Regions from separate parts of the Desulfosporosinus youngiae DSM 17734 genome, predicted to be linked through region 1. Evidence: riboswitches for the same ligand, from Rfam matches in the RefSeq annotation. Region 1 holds a riboswitch; each other region holds the start of a gene.
What was found. Region 1 has a riboswitch for molybdenum cofactor ahead of DESYODRAFT_RS12680 (class I SAM-dependent methyltransferase). Riboswitches for the same ligand answer to the same signal wherever they lie in the genome.

Region 1 (5,622 bases):
CGGGATAATAACCTCGAAACCTCTAAAGGCAGGGGAGCTTCCATGGCAGAATGCCGAAAAATGCTCTTTGAGGCCGGATTTACCAGTCTTCGTCGGGGAGACGAGTCGATGGTCCCGCTTAATCTGGAAAATCTCATGCCGACAGATTAAGCAAATAAGTGTTGTTGTATTTAAGGATACACCCAGCCACAGGTTCACATCAGGTACTGCCCTGAGGTTTGGCACGAAAATGTCCGGTACGATAGTCTCCAGCGGAGAGTATCGCCGAAGCCGTGATCCCTTAAGGAATCCCTACCGGCGTAGGATACAGTTTCGCCGAAGCGGCTATCTCCAAAGAATACTTATCCGCTGAAGGTAACTCCCGCGCCGGTGAGTGGGCGAGCCTCGGAGTGCTGAGTTAACGGATGTGGGAGAAGCTGCCCGACCCAAAGGACCTATTTTCACTCATCAGTGGTGCCGCAAAGCGGCATGTGGGTCTGATAGTGCAAGAAAAGGCAACGGAGCCAGTTTGATTAAACTGACTTCGCTGCCTTTTTTAAGGCGTTCCTAGATTTCGGCCATGATCTCTCCCATACTAGATATGTCATACCCCCCAATTCCTATCACCTCATTGCGAAAAGAGGGGGATTTTAAGATACTCATTAAAGCCTGGAAATGTGTCCGCTCCAGATCTTCCTGGCGAATTACCAGATCATAGCGTTCTTTATGCAGCGGGATAAAATCAAGATTGACAAATTGCATGGCAACCTTTTCAATTCCTAAACCAACGTCTGCTTCACCGCGGGCGACTTTACTCGCTACGGCAAGGTGGGTCATTTCTTCCTCTCCATAACCAACAATATCCCGACTGCGAATCCCTAGAATCCTTAGCTGTTCATCTAACAGCACTCTTGCCCCGGACCCTCTTTCGCGGTTAATAAAACGAACCTTTGGTTTAGTCAGGTCACTCCAGGTGGTTACATTTTTGGGGTTACCTTTGGCAACATAAAAACCTTCCATTCGATAAACCAAATTTATGATATAGGTTGGGTGACCTGGCAACAGTCTGCGCACATAGGGAAGGTTATAGTCGTTGGTATCGCTGTCCCATAGGTGTGCAGTAACTGCATTGGCATGGCCGCGGTATAGGGCCATCAGCCCATCGATGCTGCCGATATAGCGGCGCAGGAAATGAACTTGCGGAAATTGTCTTTCCAGATAGCGGGTCAGAATGTCCAAGAGGATATCTTGCCCACAGATGACTAAGCCTTCATCCGAAGAAGGATTGTGGCTGAATCCCTGGGTTGGTGCAAAGGAGGGGGATGGGGTTGTTGCGGGGGAATCTAAGGGGGCGAGCCCTTTGGATTTTCGTTTGTAGCTCTCAATATCAGCACTCTCTATACGAACCTTGCGACCAACATGGTAAGCCATGAGCTCACCCCGCTTTATGAGCTCATACACTGTGAACTTGGAAATCCTAAGGATTTCTGCGACTTCTTCAGGCGTATAGGAAACATCATTAGCCATAGCGAACCTCCAGAAATTATTTATGAATATTATAATAATTAATCTTATATTGCCTATTTATTATAACATATTGTATAATGGCAATGAAGTTTGGTTTTGTTATGTCTAGTTAGTTTACGTTAGCTAGTACACACGCCGAACCTATTATATTTAAAAACTTAATCAATCATATCTCCGAGCCTGATCAACCTAACGAGAAATCTATGGTTGCCGGCCAGGGCTTTAAGCCCTCAGGGCGTAACCGGAAACGGGTATGCCTTCACATTTGAAAAGGAGGTGGCAGGCCTGGTAAGGTTTTATTTGGCGTGGCTCCACTTTCTTTGAGTGGGGCCATTTTGTACCCGTTGAGCGGTAATCGAAAATAAGTTTTATGTGGTGAAAGAGGGTTTAAGGATGGCAGTTGATAAGTTGGCAGATACGCAAATCCCCGAGGGACTGGAGGTCATTGAAAATTATATCAAGGCCTATAAATCGTTCCAGATATTAAAAACGGCCATCGATTCAAGATTGTTTGACTGGCTTGAGAAAATAGGGGGGAGTACGAGAGAGGAAATATCTCAGGGGGTCAAATTGCATGGCCTTTTCATGAAGGGATTTTTACAGTCACTTATTGAAATGGGCTTTCTCGTGCAATCAGGCAATCAATACAGGAATTCCGGTATTACAAGCACCCTGCTGACCCGTGATAAAGAGACATACCAGTGGTTAAGTTTAACCGCCGGCTTTGATTGGAAAGACTTGCTACCCCTCTTTCGTTCTAAAAACCCGGTGCTGGAATTGCGTTACGATAATGTTTTTCCCGAATATATTCAGGCCATGGCCAAACGTCCGTTAACAGGGGAACTTCAGGCTCTTACGCGTCACGTAGTAAACTGGCCCGGGTTCCGACAAAGCCAAAGGATCTTAGATATAGGCGGCTCCTTTGGACTATTCACTCTTGCCCTGTGCCAGGAAAATATCAATTTAGAGGGCTTGATTATTGAGGAACCGCTTCGGGTCGCCCATACTGCCAGGCTGATTGAGGATCAGGGTTTAGCAGACAGAGTTAAGGTCCATGAGGTTGATGATCTTCTGGAAATCAATCCGGAGCCTGATTTCGATGTGATTCTTATGGCCCACAAACTCTATGCTTATCGCCAGCAACTATCGCCCATGTTCTTGAAAATGTCCAATCTTTTAAAGCCAGGCGGACTGTTGGTTTCCAATCATTGGTTCTGTGGTCCGGGCTGCGAAGCTGAAGCCGACGGAATCAATGAACTGGACAAGGCCATACACAGCTTAGGGCATCCCATCTGTCATGTGGAAACCTTCGGCCGGTTTTTTAATGAGGCGGGAATTAAGCTGTTCAGCAGAGCTGATCTACCTGGCACGTATGGTGTATCTAAGCTGCACCTGGGCCAAAAGATGGAGAGGGTGCAAATAGATGTGTAAATGGATAGATAAGATGAAGGAGAAGTTCACCCTTGAGACTTAAGAGCAATGACTACTTTAGATTGAAAATAATTGCGCTGGTCTGCTTTACCATAGCGTTGTTTTTTGGATCGTTTTTGGTTGGACGATTTGCAATATCCCCCCTAACGGTTTTGCACATCATCCTTTCTAAATTCGCCGATATACCGCAGTACTGGGACACTACCCTCGATACGGTTGTTATGCAGGTGCGTCTGCCCAGGATTGTGCTTGGAATTTTAGTCGGGGGAGCTCTCTCGGTTGCCGGAGCTTCATATCAGACGCTGTTTAAAAATCCGATGGTATCTCCCGATATTTTAGGGGTTTCGGCAGGAGCAGCCTTTGGTGCGGCGCTGGCCATGATCAACAATGCCTCTTGGTGGCAGATCCAGCTGCTGGCTTTTCTTTTTGGGATTATCGCCGTAGCGGCCGCCTATACGATTGCTTATGTATTTGGAGGGAATACAATTACCGTGCTCATTTTGGCGGGGATTGTTGTTTCGAGCTTGTTTCAGTCGTTGCTCTCCATTGTAAAAACCCTGGCCGATACAGATAACGCGCTGCCGACCATTACTTATTGGCTGATGGGCAGTTTGGGCAAGGGCAAAAACGAGGATGTCTTAGTCATGCTGCCGACTCTGGCCCTATCCCTTTTCATGATCTATATTTTTCGCAGTCAGATCAATGTGTTGGCGGCGGGAGAAGATGAGGCGCGCACGATGGGAGTCAATGTTCCTTTGGTGAAGCTGGTAGTTGTTATCAGTTCGACGCTGATGACGGTCTCGGCAGTCAGTATTTGCGGGATTGTCGGCTGGGTTGGCATGGTCGTGCCGCATATTGCCCGAATGCTTACCGGAGCAAGTTTTTCTAAGCTGGCGGTTACTTCGTTTTTCATTGGCGGAACATTTTTGCTGATAATCGACAATGTTATTCGGGGGATCGAAGGGGTTGAACTGCCGCTTGGCGTGCTCACTGCTTTGGTTGGCACTCCAGTCTTCGTGCTATTGCTGTCCAGAGTCAGGAAAGGGTGGTCGTAGTGTTAACGGTGAAAGGGCTAAGTTTTTATTATCACCCGGACAGGATGATTTTGAAGGATATTTCCTTTACGTTGGCCAGTCATGACATTTTGTGCCTGCTTGGTCCCAACGGAACGGGCAAGACAACCCTGATTCGCTGCCTGCTTTCCCTTAATAAGATGAAGAGCGGAAGCATTGAGCTTGACGGGCAGGACTTAAAAAAATTATCCGCCAAAAACAGAGCGAAATTGATGGCCTATGTTCCCCAGGCTACAACCATGGCTTTCCCCTATGAAGCCAGAGAGGTCGTGCTTATGGGGCGTGTGACTCATCTGGCAACCGGTGGCAGTCCGACGAATAAGGACTGGGAGCTTGCTGATGAAGCCATGGAGCGGCTGGGAATTCTGCATATGAGCCGGTATTTGTTCAGTGAAATGAGCGGCGGCGAAAAACAGATGGTCTTGTTGGCCAGAGCCCTGACACAGCAGGCCAAAATTATGATTATGGATGAGCCGACCGCTAATCTCGATTACAGCAACCAGGTAAAAATGCTTCAAGTGATCAGGACTTTGGCCGGGCAAGGCTACTCAATTTTAATGACCTCGCACTTTCCCGACCATGCCTTCCTGGCCTGCAATAAGGCGGTTCTCATGCGCGATGGATTATTCATGGCGCAAGGACTCCCGGAGGATGTCGTAACGACCGAAAACCTGTCAAGGCTTTATGCCACACCTGTTTGCGTAACAACAGCAACCCTACACCCGCGGGACGAAGTAACCAAAGTATGTATCCCAATCATGAATCAAAACATCATATGAACGAAAAGGAGAAACGAAAAATGAAATCAACTAAAAAAATCCTGGCCCTGGTACTCCTGACTTTCTTTGTATTAGCCAGCTTGGCAGGATGCGGGCAGCAAGCGCCAAACGGGACAAATCCGCCCGAAAAGACCGCTGTTACTCAGACCGAGCGTACCGTAGTCGATATGGCAGGAAGGTCTGTCAAGATCCCTGCCGAGATCAAAAGCATTGCCACCTTTGGCTCTATCGGAGTGCTTAACGCCTTTGTAGAGACTTTAGGCGAGGGCAGCAAAATCGTCAATGAGGGAACGGCTTCTTTCACAAAAAGCGAACGATGGAATAAATATCAATACCTGTTTGCTCCGCAGCTGAAAAATGCTCCCGTACTTCAGGATGCCAACGGCGAGATTGTGATGGAAAAAGTTTTACAGATGAAGCCTGATCTATGCCTGGTTATGACCAAAGAAATGGCCGAACAGCTTGCCGCACAGGGGCAGAACGTTATTTACCTGTCCTGGGCCAAACAGGAAGATGTTAAGGCATGCATTACGCTGCTTGGCGAAGTGCTCAATAAGCAAGACGTTGCCAAGGACTACCTGGCCTATTTTGATAAAATTGTAGCGAAGGCGCAGGATCTGACCAAAAACCTCAAAGAAGCAGACAAGAAAAAAGTTGTCTACGGCAACCCAATCACCTATTCACAGCCTCATATTATTGCCGAATGGTGGATCAAAACCGCGGGCGGCATTAGTGTGACTGATAACGGCAGAACCACTGAAACTCTGACATACACATTGGAAGATCTGCTGAAATGGAGTCCTGATGTCATGTTGCTTTCAGACGTGGCACTC
Region 2 (5,622 bases), 1.0 Mb from region 1:
TGACGGCATGGCAGGTTTCTGCCTCTGTTCCGGTGGTCATTCAGCTAAACAGAGGAAGCAACTCTGTTTTCATGTCGATTATGCTTACCAGCAGCCTGGCCACCTGCAGTGAAAGCTTCCTATCCCCTATTCGCTTTAATCCGGATGAAGCGGTGTCTGTTACCACAAGTGCTGCCGGAACCGTCAATGTCACCCTGATAGGGTATGAGTTATAAGGCCAGGCATTCAAGGCCAGGTCAAAAAATCAAAGGAGAGCCGGTTAATGAGCAGTCCTCAGCAAATTCCAGCAGCTATTGAAAAAAACTCAAACCTGATTAAATATGCCAGCTTTGGCGTCCTGACCAGCGGAATAACTCTTTGGACTCCGGAGGCGCAGAAAAGCGTCTGTCTGACAGCAGTGCAAGCATCGGCTTCTCAGGCGGTATCCCTCCTGTTAAGTAATGGAAATAATGATTTCCTTTCCCTCAGAATAACAGAGCCTTTCAGTACGGTAAGTCAAAGTTTTTATTCTCCTTATAATCTCAGTCCAAACACTCCTCTTATGGTAAGAACATCTGATGAGCAAATAAAATGCAATACTTCCGGGGCTGTTACAGCTACTCAGACAGCCTATAACGGCAGGACTGATTTCACCAATGTTAATAATGCCGTGGGACTTCATAATGGCAGCGTTGCCTCTTTAGCCTCAGGCTTGCTTACACAGACCGGAGGAAATATCATCTTAGGGTACAGCCTGCTTCCGGCAATGTCTAATTATTTGGATATTGAGCAGGTTGTTATAAAATTCTACTGCAGACTCAGTCTGACCGTTGCCGTAGGGGTCAGTTCAATGATCTTTTCCTGGCGGCCCAATGCTCAGGCAGCCTGGACCGGACTGGGGCAGGTAAGCCGTTCCTTAATCGGTACTGCCGATTATCTGACAAATCCCCTTGAACAGGATATAACCGCTGCAGTACTGGGGGCACCTGCTCCCTGGGACGTAATAAATAATCTTCAGACATCATTTGTGGGAAGCCATACCGGGCTGGGCCTGGGCAATACGATTCAATTAGATGCTGTAGAGGTTGCAATCTGCACCACCGGCAAAAATCAAATGACACTTTTTGGATATGAAGCTTAATCGCCCTAGGCGGAGGCCTTTTGATTACTTTGCAGGGGTTACCCGCGGCAATTACATTGTCAGGTATATCCTTAGTCACCACACTCCCCACGCCTATCGTCAGGTTATCTCCGATTGTCACTCCCGGGCAGATAATGGTTCCGCCGCCAATCCAAACATTATTTGTCTCTCCGCGGGGTCAGTAGGATGCCCAACCGTATAGATTTGAACATTTGGTCCTAAAAACGCCTGATAGCATTTTCTCTTTTTCACTTTTAACCATATGCTTCACCCCTATTACTGAGTAATAAGGATATTTTTGCTGAAATCCATGGTATTAGAAACCAGGGTTTTCTTGAACATTGATAAATCATTCGATCTTTTGCTAAGTGAAATATCTGCTAAAAAATCCGGATAAATGTCATGGAGTCGGTCAATATAGCGTATTCTTGGCCTTCTTTCCCGCTTTCCATTCCTTCCAGTTTTACGGATCTTCTGACTCAATAAAAATATACCTCTCCAATCTAGTTCTTTAAAAAAGCGTGTTACACGAAAATTAATAAAAACATTGATAAACAGGAATTTTGTGCAGTATAATAACAGAGGAAACGTATAATTCATGTTTACGTAGGTTCGACAATCAGATCCATAAGCCTCATTTTTCTTACCAATATTAAATATAAACAAACAAAGCTATTATCCAACATTTGAATGTTCCCGAGATAATCAGATAACAGTCAATGGTGCTGGTTTTAACGGTAAATTCAAGATTTAAAATTAAAAAACGAATCTCCGAGCCGGGATGAACCTAAAGAGCAATCTATGGACACCGGACAGGGTCTAGAACCCTCGGGGTATACTTGGAAACGGGTATGCCTTCACGTTTTGAAAAGGAGGTGGATTAAAGCCAACTGGATTTAAAATCAGTTATGGCTCCGCTTTCTATTGGCGGAGCCATTTATTTTTTTCGAGTACCAATGCATTTCAAAATTGTTAGGTGGTGAATTTCATTGGCAAGTATAAAAATGAAACAAGTCATGGAATTTTTCTCAGAGAATCATGATATTGACCTAAATGATGCAGAAGAATATTTTATGGCAATTATTTCTGTGGGATTGTCTTTAAATAAGGAAATGAGAAAAGATATAGCTTCCATTTATAATCAGAATAAATTAATGTTCTTTGAAAACGCTAAAAACTTTTCAGGATATAATCATGTCTTACTAAGTAACGGTGACTTGGAACAAGAAATTTATGCTAAAAAAACTTTGGGTATTTTACTAAGCGCCGAACAATCCGAGCTGATAAAAGTGAAGGTCTTACGGCTCATCAAGAAATATTACAAAGATGTATATATTCATGCTCAAAATAATAATTACGATGGATTTAGAAAAAATTTGCCAGCAATAGAAGACACCAATAAAAACCTCAAGTTAACTGAAACGCTGATTGTTTTATATTTTTACACCATGAAACAAATGAATGAAAATTTACTCAACCTGCAAGTTGTGGAAAACGCATTTAATGTGGCAAGTTTGTTTATTAACATTAACCCTATTAATACTGATATTGAAAGTGAATTAAAAAGAGAAAATAGATTAGCCAAAGTAAAACAGATAGTCAAGAATGAACTTGGAGTAATAAAAAATTCCTCAGATATTCTTTATAGTAAGAATAAAGAGATAAAAAATATTGTAAGTTGTTTACGCAATCTCCTTTTAATCCATAAATTAGATGTTGATTCCATTTCTCCTAAGCTTAACCAAAATGATTTAGATAAAGTTATGCTGGCATTTATAAAAACTACGAGAAAATCGGAATTTGATAAAACTCAGGTTGTGCAATCATTCGGTGCCGGATATATTGTAAAAATGCTGCTTAATGAATACTTAAGAGCAAGGGAACTTTATCTTACTTATAGTGATGAAGATGCCCTATATTCCGAATTGAAAGCTCTTAAGGAGAAGTTAGATATTGCATCATCAGAAAAAGACACTGTTGAAATCCAGGCACAAAAACTAAAAAGTGAGATTGAAAATTATGAGTTTAAACTGAAAAATGCCTTATCTGAGCAAAGCAGATTTTATGAAGCACAAATTAATGAGCTAAATAAGAAGATCGATAAACTTAAAATAAACCTAAATACTGAAATGAAAAATAGACAGGAACTTTTTCAACTTCGGGAGTTTTTCATCGATCTTAAAAATGATTATTTACCCACAGAGACTTCATTAGATTTATCGAAGTTTATCACCAATAAGAAGCTCTTAATCATCGGAGGGACCCCAAGTTGGAGAAAACGGTTAAAGGCTAAATTTCCCACAATTCTTACGATAGATGGCTTTAATGACAAGATTGAATTTAGAAGTTTTGGAGAGATAGATTTTGTTCTCTTTTATTCAAAATATATGAGCCACAAAACCTATTATAAAACTGTCGATTTCATAAGAGCAAATGATATTCCGGCAGGTTATATTGGTAAAACAAATATCGATTTAGTCGAATTAGAAATAGCTGAAGAATTAAATAAGAGATTAGCAGCTCATTAGTGGGGGTTTGATCATGATTTCCAAAGTGTATCAATAATTTCGTCCGTAAGGTGCATCCATTTTGTCTATTTTCAGCGTAAACCTATTGCTATATGGGGAGTTATCTATTCAGTGATCATCCATAAAAAAACCGTACACAACCCTTCCTGCACTGGAATACGGCGAATACCCTAAGGGCCTGCTCTTTCTCCTGCATGGCCTGGCTCCCTATCTTTCAAGGCCTGCTGGAGCTCCTGTTTCGTCATGCCGGCCACATCGTTTTGGGCGATGAATTCCTTCCGCTCCTCTTCCGATAATCCCAGAAGGAGTAAACTTAAGTCAATTCACTCAAAAACACCTCAACTTGGCTATTTTCTGTAAATTTTCAGGTAAACCCAGCCCGCATAAGTAGCAGCAACAAACCCTTACTTTGAATCTTTTCTTTGCACTCCAATTGATTGTGTATCTTGTGACGATAGCTCGCTTATCCTCTCATCAATGACACGCTTTCCTTCAATTGAATTTATATACTCTCTGATCTCATCCCTTATAGAATTAGTTTTATCAAATGATGATTTTTTTGTTCTTTCTGTTTTGAACCCAATTAGTGCTATTGCGATACCTAAGCTAACTAATGTAATAGCGTCACTCAATGCATTAACTTGTTTTACAGGAATATTGATTTTCAGATAGGGTAAAACGATTACAGCTATCAGTGAACCCGCAAGGAGGACTGAAGGTAGGTGATTTAATGTTTTATTCAGTTTAACCTCTCTCTTTACTGCTATACCTTCGATGTAGAACTCTATTAGGTCAGATAATATTAGAAAAAACGCTGCAAGCGAAACATATAGCAACCACTTCCCAGTTGCATTTATAAAGGGTGTAAGTCTTAGCACTGATAATAAAATAAAACAAAATCCAGCGAATTTTGTAAACGTTATGGTCAAGCAATGTTTCCCCCTTTATCTTATTGACCTTGGTAATTGAAATAATTGTTTTGGCCACCGACTCGTTTTGACTACAACATCCTTGATGTGCTATTCCTTTACCTCCTTTAGGTTTATATATTATTGTGCATACCCCGGTTTCTTGTACAAGCGTTTAGCTCAAATATAAATTCAATATTTACTGTAATTTTAGAAAGACAGAAAATAATTACAAAGCTCAATCCCCGTTTCGCATGTTACTAATGACTGAAGGAATCGTTTCCAGCAGATAATCCATATCCTCTTCACTGTTATGTTCATTCAGACTAATCCTCAGGCTGCCATAAGCAAGGGACTCCGATGCGCCGGTTGCCAGCAGTATCCGGGAAGGGTTGATGGAGCCTGCAGTGCATGCGCTTGCCGAGCTTGCCAAGATACCTGCCTTGCTTAAGGTGGTTACCAGGGGCTTTTTGTCCATTCCCGCAAAGGCAAACGATGCCATACCGGGCAGGCGGTTTTCAGGATCCCCCGTCAAATAGGAGCCGGGGATTTTCAATATCCCCTGAATCAACCTGTCCCTCATCGCAACAACCTTCCGGTTCTTTTCTGCCATGGTTGCCACGGCTTCTTCCAAGGCAGCGGCCATACCCACGATGCCAGGAACATTTTCCGTCCCTGCCCTTGAACCCTTTTCCTGACCTCCTCCATGGATCAGGGGCGGCAGAATCCGCCCGATTTTTACGAACAAGGCGCCCACACCCTTGGGTCCCTGGAATTTGTGCGCAGACATGGAAAGCAGGTCAACGTTCAAATCCCTAACGTCAATTTTCACCTGTCCTACAGCCTGCACCGCGTCGGTGTGAAAAAGCACATTCCGCTGACGGGCAACCTGACACAGGTCCTTTATGGGCAATATAGTGCCGATTTCGTTGTTGGCCATCATGATGCTCACTAAAACGGTGTCCTCCCGGATCGCCTCTGCCAGCTGTTCCGGTGTTATCCGGCCATAGTAGTCCACAGGGAGGTAGGTTACCTCATACCCTTGTTTTTCCAGAGCTTCCGCAGT
Region 3 (5,622 bases), 2.1 Mb from region 1:
CTGCTGAATTACCGGATGAGGAGTATCCGCTCTTACTCAGTACCGGGCGTAAACTTTCTCATTATAATGTCTTCACACAACACTCGCCATCTTTGGAAGAACATTCTCCTGAAGAATTGGCAGAGGTCAATCCGTCAGATGCTGAACGGCTTGGAATCGAAGACGGTGAACAAGTCAAGGTGGCATCCCGTCGGGGTGAACTGAAAACTAAAATCAAGGTTACAAATCGAGTGCCTGAAGGCGTGGTCTTCATGACCCTCCACTACTTTGATTCCCCCACCAATGTCTTAACCAATGGGGCGTATGATAAAGTCACTAAAACCTATGAGTATAAAGTTTGCGGCGTGAAGATCTCAAAGATCAGTTGAGACTAAAGATCGAAGGGACCCTTTAAAAGGGTCCCTTTTTCTGCTGGGTAGAGACGGTCCTTTTGGCACACTTAACGGTGTGTCCAAAGGACTGTTCCCGTTACACGCGATCATCCAGTCCTCGCCGTGACATAGAAGAATAAATATGGTACATTGAAGATAGAACTATCAACTTCAAACGAGTTGAGGAGTGAAAAATTGTGAATCAAGAAGTAATTATGTATACTCTACCTCTTTGCCCTTACTGCGCACGCGCTAAGCGATTCCTTTCGGGGAGAGGGATTATGTTTACAGAGAAAAATATTTTCATTCCTAAGAATTTCAAAGAATTAAGAAAAGTAACTGATGCCATCGGAGTTCCGGTAACCATTGTAGGGAAACGGATTCTAACCCGCTTTTCGTCTACTGAATATGAGGAGGTCTTCAGAAATTACTAAACTACTACGAGACTTCGAAAAACAACTTCCGAAATTGAAGGCGACTGGAGTTTTATTAGCAGGCGGAAAAAGCTCGCGTATGAAAAAAGAAAAGGCTTTTCTCGAAATAGACGGAAGGTCTCTGGCAGAACGGAGTTTAGAGGTTTTGCGAAACGTATTTTCGGAAGTAATCATTAGCAGCAACACTCCAGAACGTTTTGCCCACTTTGGGGTACCTATTATTCAGGATGAAGTTCTCGGCCGAGGCCCGCTGGAAGGGCTATATCAGGGTTTAACAGCGGCCGCATATGATGAGGTTTTTTTTGTCGCCTGTGATATGCCATTTTTAAAAGCAGACATTATCCGCAGCTTGGCAAAATGGATTTCAGACTATGATGTTGTCGTTCCAAAGCTTAAGTCAGGCCTCCATCCGTTACACGCCTATTATCATCGCTGTTGCCTTCCCATAATAAAAAAGAATCTTGAGGCAGGGTGCCTCAAGATCATAGATCTCTATCCTGCCTGTTCCGTGAAGTATGTGGAAGAACAGGAACTGGAGGGGGTTTCGGATTCGATAAACGTCTTTTGCAACGTGAATACACCCGAAGACTGGGCAGCTATCCATAAATGATAAATCTACTCTTCGAAAACTGAGCTAAAATCTTATTTTTAATGTTCAGAAAATAATTCGTTCCGGGCAGGTGTAAATATTTAAGCGTTGTTCCCTTGCAAACCCCACAATCGTAATGTTCAAAGCAGTTGCTTGAGAAAGGGCCATATCTGTCGGCGCGCCACGGGCAATGAGGATGGGAACATTCATTTTGGCAACCTTAAGCAGGATTTCGGAGGAAACTCTGCCGCTAAAGAAGATAACATGGTTTTCAAGGCTCAACTTAGTGCGAAAGGCTTCACCGCTGAGCTTATCAAAGACATTGTGCCTGCCAATATCATAGCTGGTTAGGAGTATATCGCCTTTATTGCCAACTCCGCCGCTGTGTACCCCACCCGTCTCCTGAAAGAGAGGAAGATAGGATTGTAAAAATTTAGCATAATTATAAGCTTCCTGAAGTGGGATGCTATAAGTTGAGACAAGAGGTTTAACCATAAGTGCATCATTGGCAAAACAAAACGAAGCTCTGCTTTTACCGCAGCAGGCAGATACAAATCGTTTGCTCATAAGTTCTTTCTGTAAAACACAAGGTTTACCCTCAACCCAAACCATGTGGTCTGAAGAATCTTGGCGAATTTCGTACACGTCCTCAGGAACCCGGATGAACCCTTCGTTGAATAAAAACCCAAGAGTAAGTTCCACAGTCTGGGAAGGTGAACACAATAGGGTGGCGATCTCATCTCGATTATAGTGAATAGTTAATGGAACCTCTCGGACAACTGTATCTTCTCTTCCTTCTATTAATGCTCCATCGGCTTTAAGAATGGAAAGGGTAACCGTTTCGTTTGGCATTTTAACCTCCTTGGACCTTTTTTTTATAGTGTACACTAATTTTTCAAGAATCTGAATCAGTTTCTATTAAAAAGACAAAATGTAATATATTAATAAAAGGAATTTTCGACTTTATCACGAATTATTTCTTAAAGGTTAAAGTGAAGGTTAAATTGAATCGTTTCGCTCCGAAGCTGGATTGCCTAAAGCAATGCTATGGTGACCAGACTAGTGTCTTAGGCACTCGGGTATTATGGGAAACTGTGATATCTCCTGCTGGAAAGGAGTCTGTTGACAGGTGGATTATATTCCCCCGGTTGTTTACAGACCGTGGGGTTTTTTGTTTTAAAATCTAATCCAGAAAGAGGAGACATAATGCAAGATCAATTTCTTAGGCGAATTGATTATCTCAGAATTTCAGTGACGGATCGTTGTAATCTGCGTTGCAAATATTGTATGCCTGAAGAAGGGATACAATGGATGCCGCATGATTTGATTCTTACTTTCGAAGAAATACTTAGATTGATGAGGATAAGCACGCAATTAGGTTTTCGGAGATTTCGTATTACAGGCGGAGAACCTCTTGTGCGCAAGGACATTTTGGAATTCCTGCGCGAGGGGGCTCAACTTCCTGGAGTTGAAGATCTCATGCTCACAACGAACGGATTATTACTTCCGGAAATGGCTTTTGATTTAAAGGCTGCAGGAGTTCACCGAGTTAATATTAGCTTGGATACGATGGATAAAACCCGCTTTTTTGAGAATACTCGCGGAGGGGATGTCTCAAAAGTGATTCAGGGAATCTTTCGTTCGCTGGAGGCCGGCCTTAATCCGGTCAAAGTTAATGTTGTCGTTGTGCGCGGATTTAATACGGAAGAACTGCCCAGCTTTCTAAAGCTGGCTAAACAATATCCGCTTCATGTTCGATTTATTGAACTCATGCCGATTGGTGTCAGCTCGGAGCATCGGAGTGATTTTGTCTCAATTAAAGAAATGAAAGAACTACTAGGGCTCAATGAAGATGCTCCAACTAAAGTGATTGCCGGCGGAGGCCCTGCTGAATATTTTCAGCCAAGCGGTTATAAAGGAAGTATCGGCTTTATCAGCGCCCTGAGTCGTCATTTTTGCAGCACGTGCAATCGTGTGCGTTTGACGGCAGACGGTAAATTAAGACCGTGTTTGCATAGTAAACATGAAGTTGATTTAAGAGAGGTCCTGCGTTCGGGCAGTTCGGATCAGGATATTCTGAAGGTATTTGCACAGGCGGTTTGGCATAAACCAGCAGAACATCATATGAACAATGAAGCTTGGCAAGATACACGTGTAATGTCTCAGATCGGAGGGTAAGCAATGGAATTAACACATTTTGATGAAGAAGGACGCGCACGGATGGTGGATGTCAGTGACAAGGCAGAAACTGCTAGGGTTGCTGTTGCCCAAGGTAAGATACTGATGAAACCAGAAACCCTGGAAAGAATTCGCTCAGGGCAGATTGCTAAAGGAGACGTCTTAGCAGTGGCCCAAGTTGCGGGGATTATGGCGGCAAAGCAGACCTCACAACTGATTCCAATGTGCCATCCCTTAGCGATTACCGGTGCTAAATTAAGTTTTAAACTGGTGGAACCTGGTGAGATAGATATCGAAGCTAGCGTGAAAGTCCACGGAAAAACCGGTGTGGAAATGGAAGCATTAACAGCAGTTAGTATTGCTGCCTTGACCATTTATGACATGTGCAAAGCAATCGATAAGACGATGACGATCCAGGGAATTTTTCTGGCAGAAAAGCTGGGGGGAAAAAGCGGGCATTTTGTACGGGACTAACTGCCACTAAACATTTTAGGCGGAAAGTAAGTGGCAGTAAGTCCCTGCATAAGTTCGACTAGACATTTCTGAAGCGGGGCTTCAGAAATGTAGTCTCCTATATACGAGACTAACTGCCACTAAACATTATAAGCAGAAAGTAAGTGGCACTAAGTCTTGCATAAGTTTGACTAACTGCCGTATGGACTAATAATTGAGCATGAAGGAGAGGCATATTATTATGGGAAAAATAGTAGCTGTTTGTACAAGTGAACGAAAAGGGATGCGCAAAAAGAATGTGGGTGAAGGCATCTTAAAAGTGGGCTTTGGGCTTGAAGGCGATGCTCATGGCGGAGACTGGCACCGGATGGTCAGTTTACTGGCGATGGAGAGTATTAAGTCCATGCAAGATAAAGGGTTGAAGGTAGGCCCAGGGGATTTCGCAGAGAATTTAACAACAGAAGGTATTGAATTATTTACTCTGCCGATTGGAACAAAAATAAAAATTGGAGATACAAGCATTGGAGAGGTAACACAAATTGGTAAGGAATGCCACACAAAATGCGCCATCTACCATCAAGCTGGAGATTGTGTGATGCCGAAAGAAGGAATTTTTATTCGGTTATTGGAGGGCGGAGTTGTTCGAGTCGGAGATAGCATTGAGGTGATCAATTGATGCTTCGCGTGGGAGTTATAACGGCTAGTGACAAGGGGTCACGTGGGGAAAGGGAAGACCTTTCCGGACCTGCCCTTGCTAAGCTTGTTCAGGAAATCGATGGAGAGGTTGTGGAGTATGTAGTGCTTCCTGATGACCAGGTGTTGCTGGAGAAAACCATGCGCCATTGGGCAGATGAACTTGGCCTGGATTTGATCTTAACGACCGGGGGTACGGGGTTTTCAATGCGGGATGTCACACCAGAGGCGACTCTGGCTGTCGCAGATCGAATGGTCCCGGGTATTGCCGAAGTCATGCGGATGGAGAGTCTTAAAGTGACTCCAAAGGCAATGTTAAGCAGAGCAATTGCAGTTCTTAGAAAGCGAACCCTGATTATTAATATGCCAGGCAGTGTTAAAGCAGTTCGCGAATGCTTCGCAGCGATTGCGCCTGCAATTCCCCATGGAATTCAGATTCTCAAAGGAGAAGCAAGTGAATGTGGGTCAACAATTCAGCAGTAATGGGATGAAATACATCAAAACTTTTTAATCCTAATTTAACTATTAATAGTTTTTAATTTAAACGAGATTAACAGTTCTTTGGAAACAGGGGGACAGGTGCGTTGTTTTAAAACTAAAACAACGCACCTGTCCCCCTGTTTCTTCATAAATAATATCAAGTAAAAGTCGTTAATCTTTTACCTGGTCAAAACTTGGCCAATTAGCCCAGCTTATCTTTCGGAATTTAATGTATGAAAGTCCTTAGATGGGATGGTTCAAGCACTAAAATTTAACGTGCCTCGCAAAAGAGCATTTTGCACACAGGATGCTCAGGAAGGATTATGTGCTTTATAAAACTCTTTTTCCAAACATCATGTCATTATAAGGTAAACTTCTAATAGTTGGTTATGCCGATTCTCCTGCAGGTTGTAATAATTATGTT
Region 4 (5,622 bases), 870 kb from region 1:
GCTTGAATCTCTTCCACATAATATTCAAAGGGTTTAAAGGGCAGGAGGTCCAACGAATAAGTTAAATTGACCCATTCTAAGGTAACCGAATAGGGGGGGAGATGATCTAAATAGGTATTGACGACGATGTTCATGGCCAGATTAATGGCTAAGGTGCTGTAGGCGGCCTTAAATTCTCTGGCTCTGATTAAATGCAGGGATAAGATATGGAGTATTTCGTGTTTAATGGTACTTTCCATTTGCTTGAGATTAAGATTTAAAAAAATGACAGGGTTAAAATAGATAACATATTTAGCCCCTTTAAAATTCACGGCAGTAGGGCTGCTGATGTCAAAGCGTATGTCTCTGGCCATTTGCAGCAAAAAATAGCCATAGAAATTATCCTTGTCTTCCATAAGGCTTAAATTAACCTTATTAACAAGGCTGAAAAAATCGTCTTTAAACTCTTGGGGTATAGTTATTTTGGCATGACTATTTTTGCGCTTTGCGTTGAAGAAATTATTGATAATACTATCTGCTTTTTCGTAAAGCCTTTTAACCTGCTTATCAAAAAAAGTTTCCATGGCTGATCACCGGATTAAACCATAAGATTCAAAATAGGATTCGATAAACCCTTCATTTTCGATGGCCGGTTTGTAAACCTCAGGATAACTGTTTTTTATATCCTTCATGATTCCTATCTTTAAATCCACGGGATAGAGGTTTAAAAACTCAATCAGTCTGTCCACGTAAAAACCCGAATCATCACGATCATTGAAGATAGCTGCTTCTAAGCGTTTGAGAATATTTTTGGCGGCTAGATAAAGCCGGGTATGACTTTCCTTTTTTACGTTTTCTCTGAGGGATTCAGGCAGAAAATGTCCTGAAAAAACATCCTCATAAGAGATAAGCGGGCGATAATCGGATTCCACAAAGCTCATAAACTCTTCGGCTATTAAGCGTCCGACGTTTCCTTGGACAACATTTAAAAACACGGATCTGGGTATGGAATCGTTGTTCTCTTTATAGACCTTATAACTGCTGGAAATTCGCTCATAGCTTCTGGGCGTGGCTCTAAGATCATCTTCGTTGATCTTATGCAAATATTCGGGGAAGACAGAGATAAACTCGATAACCTTCTGCTCAATTCCGGCCTCAATGGCCCAAGTGATCCACTGATGATAATCAGGCTCCATGAATAACCAGACAAATCTATTTTCTTGAGCGGCATCCATATCGACCACCTGGTAATCAAAATCCGAACCGTATTTATTGGAAGGATTCATGGCTGCTAAGATTTTTACCCCTTCAGGCAGGTTATAGCCATTGATTTCTCGATTTAAGATTAGATTCATCAGTTCCTGCTGGACGGTATGTTCACAACGGTTGATTTCGTCGATAAATAAAAGAACGGTTTTGCCCCGCGCTATTTCTTCATCGATTTCCCGCAGCTTATGATGGACGGCATAGACTGTCGCCTTCTTTTCCACCGGGTCTGCTTTGCCGTTAACCCCTGAATAGGATTCTATGGTGGGCAGACCGCCGATTTCCCCTTCTTTAAGGAGATTCCCATTTATAACAATTAAACTCCAATGATTTGCCTGAGCAATTTCTCTGGCTAAGGCTGTTTTGCCGATGCCGCTTTCCCCAACGATTAAAGGAACTTCTCCTGTGGATAGCACTAAGTCAACACTTTTTAAGGTGTCTGTAAAATTCATGATGTCTCACTCCTACAGCATCTTCAGCTTTTCATCAACAGCTATTTTTTTCGCCTTTTTGCTTCCATATTTATAAATAAACATGACCTTGTCCATGGGCAGAAGGCCGCTGTTTTGATGGATATAACTGCAATTTAAAAAATCCCGGACATAGTTTTCGTCTACATCTTCCCTGGCTAGGACTTCCTTTAAAACTTGTTCTAATTCAGAGTTAGATAGTTTCTGCATAACATAGTTAATCACTAAACTATTGGTTTTCAGAAATTCTAAGATTTTAGGTTTATCTAAATTATTGATAAAGGTAATAGCCCTCTCGTTCTTCTTGATGGCCAGAAGCTCCGCTTGAGGGGTTGGAGACTTAATATATCTTAAGGCATCATAACTGATTTTTACAGCCTCTTCCTGGACACGCTCACTAGGCTCCTGGATAAACTTAATGGAATCGTAATTTTTTCGTACGGCTAATAACTGCAATTCCTCACTTGGATTCTGAACATATTTGATAGCCCAGCCGGCTTGATTGATGGCCAATTTGATTAACGGATCGGTTGGGCTTTCAATATACTCTAAGTTAACCCAGCTGTCATTGATTGCTTTGGTCATCATATCCTCGGTAGGGTTATTGATAAATTGAATCGCCCGGCTATTATTGTCCAGGGCTAATTTCTGCATCTCTGGAGTTGGATTTTCTATATATTTTAAGGTAAGTCCATTTTGTTGAACAGCCAATAACTTTAGCTCATCCGAGGGATTAGGGATGTAGGCTATGGCATTGGGGTTAGTCCTGATCATTTCCATAAGCTTTGAGGTTTTCATCAGTCCTTTACCCACTTGGCCACCACAAACCCAGGATTGCCTTCTTTTTTCTCCTCCATAGCCAGGGCTTCGGCTGTTGTTTGAACCTTGGGCGGGAAGAAGAGACATTCGCCGATTTCGGCAGGTACACCGATTTGCCAGGAGCTTATTTCTTCTTTGCTGTAAAGAGCAGCACGGGCGAAGACCGAAGCGGGATTGCTGCGGGCTGCCTCCGCATAGTATTCACTCCAAGCACTCCTGCCGGCGATGAGTCCGATCACCATACAGCCCCCGGGTTTTAAATGACTAAAAAGTTTTTGCAGGACCTTTTCCGGTTCCGGTATGAATTCAAAGGCGGTCATGGAAAAAATCCCATCATAGAATACAAGTTGATCCAGAATTTCTGTAATATCCGCATGACGCCAGTGAACAGGCTTAGCGTTTGCGGTGTTTTCCGCAAGGGCCGCTAGTTTCGTTTGGGCCAGAGCCATCATTTCAGCGGAAATATCCACAGCAGTGACTTCGTATCCCTCCTGCACAAGCCAGCCGGTATATTGTCCGGTACCGCAGCCGATCTCCAGAACCCGGGGCCCCGGTGCCTTAAACATGGATTGAGCCAGATGACGTTCAACTTGGTCCGATACGGAGCCAAGCTCTGTACCATACCAGGAATCATAATGTGCGGCGACGTGGTCAAAAAGTGCTTCCTTCATTTGCAATCACCCTCGTGTTCAAATTCTTATATTTAATTTGTAAGGTTCTGCTTTTGGCTTTTTAAATCCTCCTTCAGGGGGTTGGCAGGTCGAATTATGCAACGTTGCACAATTTGACCTGCTGATCATCAAATATTTTAGGACAGGTTATAAATCGAACAGACAATTTCCACCTTTATATCGTAAAATAATACAAATAATAGGTCTTTTCCGTGTTCTGACAGCTAAAAGGATAACTCATGCTGTCAGAACCTGAGTCTGAACTTTACGGGCTCACGGGGTTATGATTGGAAACGGTCTAACCTTCACTTTTGAGAAGGAAAAGCTGCGGCAGAAGAATGCCTTACCGCTGAAGATACTGATGCGGCTTGCTTTTAATTCCTCAAAGCAGGTCGCATTTTTATATATAAATAAGAAGGGAGAATAATATGAAGCAAAGTTTAAGCCGCAGTGAACAAAAAAGGCTGCTGAACCTTAAGCTGTTTGTCCTGTTAGGGGTTTTAATAGTCATTTTCATCGGCTCATTTAATTTTGGACGTTACAGCGGCATCAGCCTTCGCGAAGTTACCTTGATATTTATGAGTAAAGTGTTCCCTATAAGCCCTACCTGGCCGGATTCTTTTGAGACAGTTGTCTTTTATATACGATTTCCCAGAATCATTGCGGCAGTTTTGATCGGCGGCTTGCTGGCGCTGGCCGGGGCTTCTTATCAGGCCGTTTTTAAAAACCCTCTGGTTTCCCCGGATATCCTGGGAGCTTCCGCAGGGGCGTCCTTTGGAGCGGCTTTGGCTATTTTTAACGGCTTGGGAGCGGTCTGGATTCAGATTTCGGCTTTTGCCATGAGCTTGCTGGCTGTGGGCTGTTCCTGTCTTGTCGGCAGCAGGATTAAGCGCGACCCCGCTCTGGCCCTGATTCTTTCCGGGATTTTTGTATCCTCATTGGCCAGCGCTCTGGTGTCTTTGCTGAAATTCCTGGCCGACCCGCTGGACAAACTGCCGACCATCACTTTCTGGCTGTTGGGCACCTTGGCCAATATTACCATAACCGATATCGGCTGGGCGCTTATCCCCATGGTGATAGGAGCGGTGCCTCTGATCTTGCTGCGCTGGAGGCTGAATGTTCTTTCCATGGGTGAAGATGAAGCTAAGGCCTTGGGTGTTGAGACGAAACAATTGAGGATTGTTGTTATTGTCTGCGCCACCATACTGACTGCCGCGTCTATTTCCATTGGCGGCTTGATCGGCTGGGTTGGTTTGGTCATCCCTCATTTGGCACGCATGATTGTCGGACCCAACAACAAGTTTTTGCTGCCCGCTTCCCTGATTATCGGCGGTAGTTTCCTGCTCTTGGTGGATAATTTTGCCCGCTCCCTGTCCAGTGTGGAAATTCCTCTAGGTGTTTTGACGGCGATTGTCGGCGCGCCCTTCTTTATTTCCCTCATGCTGCGCGGAAAGGAGGCGGCCTAATGCTATTTGCCTTGAAAAATGGGGTTTGCGGTTATTCGGCGGACAAGCCGGTTTTAAGAAACATAAATTTCCAGGTTGCGGCGGGGGAAGTTCTGTGCATTTTAGGCGCAAACGGCGTAGGGAAATCCACCCTGTTCAAATCCATGCTGGGCTTGATCCGGATGTTAGGCGGATCAGTTACTGTTGACGGGGCGGACATCAGCCAATGGTCCAGAGCTGAAATTGCCCGGACTATCGGCTATATTCCCCAGGCCAATAATCCGCCCTTTTCCTATTCGGTGTTGGATGTGATTTTAATGGGCAGGACAGCCTATTTGGGAATGTTTGCCTCCCCGCAAAAAGAGGATGAAAGGATCGCAGAGGGTGTGGTTGAGCAGCTTAACATTGCCAGATTGATTGACAAGCGCTATCAGGAACTGAGCGGAGGAGAACGGCAATTGGTGCTGATTGCCCGGGCGCTTGCCCAACTGCCGAAAATCCTGATCATGGATGAGCCGACGGCAGCTTTGGATTTCGGCAATCAGCAGATGGTGCTGAACCAGATATACCGGCTTTCTGAGAAAGGACTCAGCATCATCATGGCCTCCCATTTTCCCGATCATGCCTTTTTGTATTCTCACAAAGCGCTCCTGCTGAAAGACGGGGGGATTTATTCAACGGGCAGCCCCAATCAGGTCATCACAGAGCATAGCCTGAGGGATCTTTATGCTGTTGAGACGAAAATCATCAACACGGGTATTCTGCCGCGTTCCGCCGTAACAGGCTCGACAGACATAAAAGTATGCGTTCCGCTGTCCTAGGGCGGAAAAGAGGAGGGAAGCAATAAGTTGCCAAATAATTGTGAACCGGCAGATGCCTAGGATATAAAATTTTACCATGGTCATTTAAGAGAGGAGAAATTTGTCATGAACAAGAGCATAAAAGTAATTAGTATCGTTTTGGGGTTTCTAA

Region 2: another riboswitch for molybdenum cofactor. It lies ahead of DESYODRAFT_RS17610 (hypothetical protein); the one in region 1 lies ahead of DESYODRAFT_RS12680 (class I SAM-dependent methyltransferase).
Region 3: another riboswitch for molybdenum cofactor. It lies ahead of moaA (GTP 3',8-cyclase MoaA); the one in region 1 lies ahead of DESYODRAFT_RS12680 (class I SAM-dependent methyltransferase).
Region 4: another riboswitch for molybdenum cofactor. It lies ahead of DESYODRAFT_RS16980 (FecCD family ABC transporter permease); the one in region 1 lies ahead of DESYODRAFT_RS12680 (class I SAM-dependent methyltransferase).

Annotation. Positions count from the first base shown of each region.
Region 1 covers NZ_CM001441.1:2,750,281-2,755,902, forward strand. Annotated here, with positions in the region: gene DESYODRAFT_RS12670 (hypothetical protein) at 1-150, shown strand, start outside; gene DESYODRAFT_RS12675 (helix-turn-helix transcriptional regulator) at 547-1,506, opposite strand; molybdenum cofactor riboswitch at 1,667-1,796, shown strand; gene DESYODRAFT_RS12680 (class I SAM-dependent methyltransferase) at 1,900-2,937, shown strand; gene DESYODRAFT_RS12685 (FecCD family ABC transporter permease) at 2,970-3,992, shown strand; gene DESYODRAFT_RS12690 (ABC transporter ATP-binding protein) at 3,992-4,789, shown strand; gene DESYODRAFT_RS12695 (ABC transporter substrate-binding protein) at 4,810-5,622, shown strand, end outside.
Region 2 covers NZ_CM001441.1:3,769,018-3,774,639, forward strand. Annotated here, with positions in the region: gene DESYODRAFT_RS17595 (hypothetical protein) at 1-215, shown strand, start outside; gene DESYODRAFT_RS17600 (hypothetical protein) at 263-1,120, shown strand; partial or broken gene DESYODRAFT_RS27480 (LbetaH domain-containing protein) at 1,140-1,342, opposite strand; molybdenum cofactor riboswitch at 1,878-2,011, shown strand; gene DESYODRAFT_RS17610 (hypothetical protein) at 2,110-3,648, shown strand; partial or broken gene DESYODRAFT_RS27485 (DUF3102 domain-containing protein) at 3,852-3,962, opposite strand; gene DESYODRAFT_RS17615 (hypothetical protein) at 4,053-4,577, opposite strand; gene DESYODRAFT_RS17620 (aminotransferase class V-fold PLP-dependent enzyme) at 4,795-5,622, opposite strand, start outside.
Region 3 covers NZ_CM001441.1:611,667-617,288, forward strand. Annotated here, with positions in the region: gene fdhF (formate dehydrogenase subunit alpha) at 1-368, shown strand, start outside; gene DESYODRAFT_RS02925 (glutaredoxin family protein) at 587-805, shown strand; gene mobA (molybdenum cofactor guanylyltransferase) at 780-1,415, shown strand; gene fdhD (formate dehydrogenase accessory sulfurtransferase FdhD) at 1,461-2,246, opposite strand; molybdenum cofactor riboswitch at 2,400-2,528, shown strand; gene moaA (GTP 3',8-cyclase MoaA) at 2,601-3,572, shown strand; gene moaC (cyclic pyranopterin monophosphate synthase MoaC) at 3,576-4,046, shown strand; gene DESYODRAFT_RS02950 (MOSC domain-containing protein) at 4,267-4,701, shown strand; gene DESYODRAFT_RS02955 (MogA/MoaB family molybdenum cofactor biosynthesis protein) at 4,701-5,201, shown strand.
Region 4 covers NZ_CM001441.1:3,624,930-3,630,551, reverse strand. Annotated here, with positions in the region: gene DESYODRAFT_RS17000 (vWA domain-containing protein) at 1-563, opposite strand, end outside; gene DESYODRAFT_RS16995 (ATP-binding protein) at 570-1,697, opposite strand; gene DESYODRAFT_RS16990 (hypothetical protein) at 1,710-2,513, opposite strand; gene DESYODRAFT_RS16985 (class I SAM-dependent methyltransferase) at 2,513-3,205, opposite strand; molybdenum cofactor riboswitch at 3,402-3,543, shown strand; gene DESYODRAFT_RS16980 (FecCD family ABC transporter permease) at 3,634-4,671, shown strand; gene DESYODRAFT_RS16975 (ABC transporter ATP-binding protein) at 4,671-5,471, shown strand; gene DESYODRAFT_RS16970 (ABC transporter substrate-binding protein) at 5,577-5,622, shown strand, end outside.